2 regions of the Halobacillus sp. B23F22_5 genome follow, and region 1 is predicted to be linked to the other one. Evidence: a T-box and tRNA genes for the amino acid it is inferred to sense, from the RefSeq annotation. Region 1 holds a T-box; the other holds one or more tRNA genes.

Region 1 (3,406 bases):
CGTAAAAAACTTTCAGAATACGGTCTTCAACTACAAGAGAAGCAGAAGCTTCGCTTTATGTATGGACTAACGGAACGTCAATTCCGTCGCCTATTCGAAGAAGCTGGTAACATGAAAGGGATCCACGGTGAAAACTTCATGACTTTACTAGAATCCCGTTTGGATAACCTTGTTTACCGCTTAGGCTTGGCTCGTACTCGTCGTCAAGCTCGTCAATTGGTAAACCACGGTCACGTGACTGTTGATGGTGGACGTGTTGACATTCCATCTTACCGCGTGAAGCCTGGTCAAGTTATTGGCCTACGCGAAAAATCCCAAAATCTTGACTCTATCAAAGAAGCGGTAGAAGTGAACAATTTCGTTCCTGAATACCTTACTTTTGATGAAGAGAAAATGGAAGGTACTTACAGCCGTCTTCCAGAACGCGCTGAGCTTCCTTCTGAAATCAACGAAGCACTTATCGTTGAGTTCTACTCTCGTTAATATGCTTCAACTAAAAGCCATCCGCTGCGCGGATGGCTTTTTAATTACCCCCAAACTATACAAATGAAAAACTAAAGGATAGAAAAAAAGACTGCCGAGACTTTCTCGACAGTCTAAATCCTGTGGGAACCCCACAATTTTTTACTTTTAATGAAAACGAATCATGAAATATTTCTTCTTACCACGGCGGATGATCGTGAATTTTCCTTCGATACGATCTTCCTCCTCCAATGTATGGCCAACCTCCTGCTGACGCTCATCATTGATGTAAATCGCACCGTTCTTAATATCTTCACGAGCCTGCCGTTTGGAAGAGGAAATACCCGCTTCTACCAGCAGCTCGACCAAACCGATTTCTTGATTGTCTACGGTATGGGTCGGAACATCTTTGAAGCCCTGTTCGATTTCTTCTCCGGTCAATGACTTGATATCCCCACTGAACAAAGCTTCTGTAATACGCTGTGCTTGCTCTAATGCTCCCTTTCCATGAACCATCTCGGTCATTTCTTCAGCCAGCCGGCGCTGAGCCGCGCGTTTTTCCGGCTGTTCTTGTAAATCTTTTTCCAATTCAGCGATTTCTTTAATCTCCAGGAACGTAAAAGATTTCAAGAACTTGATGACATCACGGTCATCGGTATTGATCCAGAACTGGTAAAACTCGTATGGAGAGGTCTTTTTCTCATCAAGCCAAATCGCTCCACCAGCTGTTTTACCGAACTTGCTGCCATCTGCCTTTGTCACCAGCGGGACAGTAAGTCCGTATGCTTTCACTTCTTCTTCTCCACCAGTACGTCTCCGGATGAATTCAAGTCCGGCAGTAATATTCCCCCACTGGTCGCTTCCTCCGATTTGTAAGGTACAATTCTCTTTTTGGTACAAGTTGTAGAAGTCGAGCGATTGCAGAATCATGTAACTGAATTCTGTGTAAGAAATCCCCTGTTCAATACGGGACTCGACAGAATCTTTGGCAAGCATGTAGTTGATTCCAAAATGCTTTCCGGTGTCACGCAGGAACTCAATGATATTTATGGAAGAAAGCCACTCAAAGTTATTGCGTGCGACTGCCGCATTCTTCCCCTTATCAAAATCCAACAGCTTGGCAAGCTGTTTCTTGATACTTTCGCTAAATCCTTCTACTACATGGGCTTCATTTAATTGCCGCTCTGTGGAACGTCCGCTTGGATCTCCGATCATCCCTGTACCTCCGCCTACTAAGGCTATTGGACGATGCCCTGCACGCTGGAATCTTTTCAACATCAAGATTGGCAGCAGATGTCCAATATGTAAGCTATCGGCAGTTGGGTCAAACCCACAATATAATGTCACCTGGTTCTCCTCCAGATGCTTCTTCAATCCTTCTTCATCTGTGATTTGATTAATTAAGCCTCTCTGTTCTAAATCCTGTAAAATATCCATGCTTTCACTCCTCCATTTAATACAGTTGAACCAACAGCCAAATGGTAATTTTATCCATAAAAAGACAAATAAAAAACCCGTCCTTAAAAAAAGGGACGAGATTGTCGCGGTACCACCCTTGTTGCATGTAAAACATGCCACTTGTATCGATAACGGCTTGGTTCAAACCGTCTTCTGTACATACAGAAGAAAGCTCCGGACCGTAATTCGCAAGATAAATGTGTACCGCCTCGCAGCAGCCGGCGGCTCTCTGGAACAGGGATTCTCTTGCTACTTCAATCGTTCATTGCTTTTGCTATTTAACTTAATAATATTTTTAACATAGTCATTTCAAAAAAGCAATCTTAAATTAAATTCGTCCATACCTGAGCCTGGCAGAATGTGTTATAATATAGACTGGAATTTTAGGAGGTCTTATTATGTCTAATAACCCATTAAAAGGTATAAATAAAGAGAAAATCAAAGAATTTTGGCAGAGTGGCAAACTGCAAAAGTCCAGCCGCATCACCTATGATGTTGCCTGGAACATCATTTTGTTCTTTATTATCCTTGGTGTCATCGGACTGTTTTTTGCCGGTGGTGCAGGCGCAGGATATTTCGCATCACTTGTCAAAGACGAAACAGTCAGAAGCAAGGAGGAAATGAGTAAGGATATCTATGATTATTCCTCTACATCAGAACTTTATTTTGCAGATAACAAATACTTAGGAAAGATACGCTCCGACTTGCACCGTGAGGAAATCACCCTCGAAGAGGTAGCTCCATACTTAAAACATGCAATCATCGCTACAGAGGATGCTAATTTCAATGAACACGATGGCGTAGTACCTAAAGCAATTATGCGGGCTGTCGCACAGGAAGTAACCAACGCTTCTGTCAAAACCGGTGGAAGTACGCTCACACAACAATTAATAAAAAACCAGATCTTGACTAATGAAGTATCTTTTGAACGTAAAGCTAAAGAAATTCTTCTTGCCCTTCGCTTGGAGCGTTTCTTTGAAAAAGATGAAATATTAGAGGCATATTTGAACATCGTACCATTCGGTCGAGATGCAAACGGCCGCAATATTGCTGGTATTCAAACAGCAGCCCAGGGAATTTTCAATGTGGATGCAAAAGATCTATCCCTCCCTCAAGCTGCATTCATAGCAGGACTCCCTCAAAGTCCAACCTATTACTCTCCTTTTACTAATGGAGGAAAGCAAAAAGAAAACATCGAACCGGGTCTTAGCAGAATGCGTGAGGTTTTGTCCCGGATGTTGGAGGCCGGGTATATTACCCAGCAGGAATACGACAAAGCGATCAACTATGACGTGAAAGCGAACCTGGCAAAGCCGGAACCTTCTTCAGTCAATGAATACCCTTGGCTGACCTTCGAAGTGGAAGACCGGGCAAAAGAGATTCTAACTAGGAATCTAGCAAAACAGGCCGGGTATACTTTGGAAGATTTAAAGAATAATGAAGATTTGAGAAAAGAATTCCAGCAAAATGCCGAACGTGCACTTCG
Region 2 (3,406 bases), on a different contig from region 1:
ATCGAAAGGTTTCAAAAAAAATTAAAAAACTCAAGAAAAAAATCCCAATTAAAGTTTAACATCTTTTCAGCGAGGGTATGGGGTTCAATATAAAATAAATTAATAACACCTTAATATTTTTTGTTATGGAGGACATAATGGAACAAAAAAAGCTTATTCTGGTAGAGATTGAAAAGTGCAGAAAAGAAATGAACGATTTATCCAAGCACTTGGATCTATCGTCAGAAGAGGTAGTTAATATCAGTAGACAATTAGATCAATTGCTTAATCAGTTCGAAAAAGCCAGGTAAATAAAACAGCAACCTATCCTAATAGATAAGCTGCTGTTATTTTTTTGCTTTATTTTAGTTTTTCGCCAAATAAAGATCCCATCAAACCTACCGCGACACTTGCCGTACGATTTTTCTCATCAAGAATCGGGTTAACTTCAACAAACTCTGCTGATGTAATTAAACCAGACTCATGCAGCATTTCCATCGCTAGATGACTTTCCCGATAGCTTAAGCCGCCCATAACCGGTGTTCCGACCCCAGGAGCAGTATCCGGATCCAAACCATCCAGATCAAGACTCAAATGCAGCCCATCTGTACGATCCTTCAAGTAGTCGATAGTTTCCTGCATAACTGCTGACATCCCCATGCGATCCACTTCATGCATGGTATAAACTTTGATTCCTTTTTCTTTAATTAGTTCCCGCTCTCCTGCATCTAAGGAACGAGCCCCGATTATCACAATGTTTTCTGGTTTGACTTTTGGCTGATACCCGTGAATGTTGACTAACCTTTCATGACCAATACCAAGGCTCACCGCGAGCGGCATACCATGAATATTCCCAGAAGGTGAGGTTTCATTATTGTTCAAGTCACCGTGCGCGTCATACCATATGACCCCTAAATTTTCATAGTGCTTCGAAACTCCAGCAAGTGTTCCGATAGCAATACTATGATCACCGCCAAACACAAGCGGAAAACTTCCCTCTTCGATAATTTCATCTACTCTTTGCGCAAGTTTCTCATTACCTTCCATCACTTCATTTAGATTACGTAAATTATCAACAAGCTCTTTTTGCTCGCCCTTTTGCTGTGCAATCTCTACATTGCCGAGATCTTCTATGACAAGTTCTAATTTTTCTAAACGTTCAAGGACACCAGCATAACGAATGGCACTAGGTCCCATATCAACGCCACGTCGATTTTGTCCAAGATCCATTGGTACTCCTAAAATGGAAAGCTTCTTCATAACGTCATCCTCCTTCTTCTACTCTCTATTATTGTAGACGCTTTCAGATAAATGACTCAACCAGACACGATTTTGTATATATATACGAGAAAATCCCTGCACACGAAAAAAGCTGACATGGTAGTAGCATGTCAGCTTTCATCTCGTCTGAATTTATGAAGTCGCTAGTAATGGTACAAGAAATGGTGGAGCCTAGCGGGATCGAACCGCTGACCTCCTGCGTGCAAAGCAGGCGCTCTCCCAGCTGAGCTAAGGCCCCTAAATAAGTTATTCTACGTAGTCAAAATCGTATTTATGGAGCACTTCCAGTACACGATCAATCTTTAGCTAAGAAGTTAATTCAACGTAGCAAAAGATTAAATTGGAGCACTTCCAGTACACGATTGATTTTTAACTTGGAAGTCAATTCGACGTAGTTAAAAATCTTTATAATGGAGCGGGAGACGGGATTCGAACCCGCGACCCCCACCTTGGCAAGGTGGTGTTCTACCACTGAACTACTCCCGCATAACAGTGATACAAGTGAGCCATGAAGGATTCGAACCTTCGACCCTCTGATTAAAAGTCAGATGCTCTACCAACTGAGCTAATGGCTCATTAATTTAAAAAGTATTACAATCCAGTTGAGCGTGGTGCTCGTCGTGTTGCAAGGTAATTCAGGTGATGCCTCACTCCTCGCAAAGCCTACGGTGATGTAGTTCAAGGAAGTTTACGGCTTCTCTACCAACTGAGCTAATGGCTCATAATCTTTATTTTATAAATAAGTGGCTGGCCCAGCTGGATTCGAACCAGCGCATGACGGAATCAAAATCCGCTGCCTTACCGCTTGGCTATGGGCCATTAAAAAAATAGTACAAGTAATAAGTACTATTTGCTTTTTTTATAAAGTTAATTCATAGTCAAATGAAAAAATAAATGGTGGAGGGAGTAGGACTCGAACCTACGAACCCGATGGGAGCGGATTTACAGTCCGCCGCGTTTGGCCAACTTCGCTATCCCTCCAAGAAAGTCACTTAGACATTATAACAGAAACATATTTTAAGTTTCAACAGTTTTCTACAAGAAATCACTGGAAATCTTCTTGAAATGTTTCATTGTGCCCTTACAGGACTACTATCGTTCCCTATCTTAGAAGTAAACTCGACGTAGTAAGGGAACTATTCAATGGTGCCCTTACAGGACTACAATTGTTTTCTTTCGATGAAGTAATTCAACGTAGTAAGAAAACTTTGTAGGATGCCGGCCAGAGGACTTGAACCCCCAACCTACTGATTACAAGTCAGTTGCTCTACCAATTGAGCTAGACCGGCATATTTTAAGTGTGAACAGAAGGTTTATTGCATTGTGCTCGTCTCGTTGCTAGCTTATTCGGTGAAGCCCGCGCTCCTCGCAAAGCCTACAATGCTGCAGTTCAAAGAAGTTTACGGCTTCTCTACCAATTGAGCTAGACCGGCAAAAACTAAATGGTGGAGGATGCAGGGTTCGAACCTGCGACCCCTTGCTTGTAAGGCAAGTGCTCTCCCAGCTGAGCTAATCCTCCAAAGTGGTGACCCGTACGGGATTCGAACCCGTGTTACCGCCGTGAAAGGGCGGTGTCTTAACCACTTGACCAACGGGCCATTTAAGCAGTTGACAGCCTCTTTAAAGCTTGTCCTCTCAAACTGACAAATATTATTATATACAGACTGTTAGTACTTTGTAAAGAGAAATTTTTATTTTTTTATATACTTTTATAACTCCGCTCTATGGCAAGGAAAATCGCCCCTTAACCCTCAATCATCTACTTTGATGCCAGCCCCCCAATCCCCTTTGCTTAGCATTGTCTCTTATATGATTCTGGATTCTTTCTTACCATGGATTCATTTCTTTTATTTATTGTAAGTTTGTCTCACGTATTCATAAAAACAGGTAAAAACTTAATCGGTACGACCAAAAAAAGAGCCGCCCCTGATCAGGAGCAGCTCATTAAGAACCTTATTCTTCTGTATTGATATATAGCTTTCCTTCTGCAGCTTCCTCAGCCACATTACCATAATCATCAGCGGCTTTTACAACAATCTCGGCACCTTCTGCTACCAGGTTAGAGGTTGCTGTCCAGTAGCCTACGTAATGGCCTTCTTCCGTTTCCATCATCGGCAGCTCTGTAGCCTGATCAGAGAAATTAGTT

The links. The T-box of region 1 lies ahead of tyrS (tyrosine--tRNA ligase). A T-box ahead of a tRNA ligase gene usually reads a tRNA of that ligase, here a tRNA-Tyr.
Region 2: it has a tRNA-Tyr gene. The T-box ahead of tyrS (tyrosine--tRNA ligase) is inferred to sense a tRNA for this amino acid. The anticodon was not compared.

What each region holds. Positions count from the first base shown of each region.
Region 1 covers NZ_JBIEKI010000014.1:46,686-50,091, forward strand. Annotated here, with positions in the region: gene rpsD (30S ribosomal protein S4) at 1-483, shown strand, start outside; gene tyrS (tyrosine--tRNA ligase) at 631-1,899, opposite strand; T-box leader at 1,988-2,195, opposite strand; gene ACGTN9_RS15945 (transglycosylase domain-containing protein) at 2,319-3,406, shown strand, end outside.
Region 2 covers NZ_JBIEKI010000008.1:141,921-145,326, forward strand. Annotated here, with positions in the region: gene ACGTN9_RS12590 (Spo0E family sporulation regulatory protein-aspartic acid phosphatase) at 138-290, shown strand; gene rocF (arginase) at 340-1,239, opposite strand; tRNA gene ACGTN9_RS12600 (tRNA-Ala) at 1,423-1,498, opposite strand; tRNA gene ACGTN9_RS12605 (tRNA-Gly) at 1,672-1,746, opposite strand; tRNA gene ACGTN9_RS12610 (tRNA-Lys) at 1,763-1,835, opposite strand; tRNA gene ACGTN9_RS12615 (tRNA-Gln) at 2,005-2,079, opposite strand; tRNA gene ACGTN9_RS12620 (tRNA-Tyr) at 2,156-2,241, opposite strand; tRNA gene ACGTN9_RS12625 (tRNA-Thr) at 2,477-2,549, opposite strand; tRNA gene ACGTN9_RS12630 (tRNA-Val) at 2,704-2,779, opposite strand; tRNA gene ACGTN9_RS12635 (tRNA-Glu) at 2,784-2,858, opposite strand; gene ACGTN9_RS12640 (S8 family serine peptidase) at 3,214-3,406, opposite strand, start outside.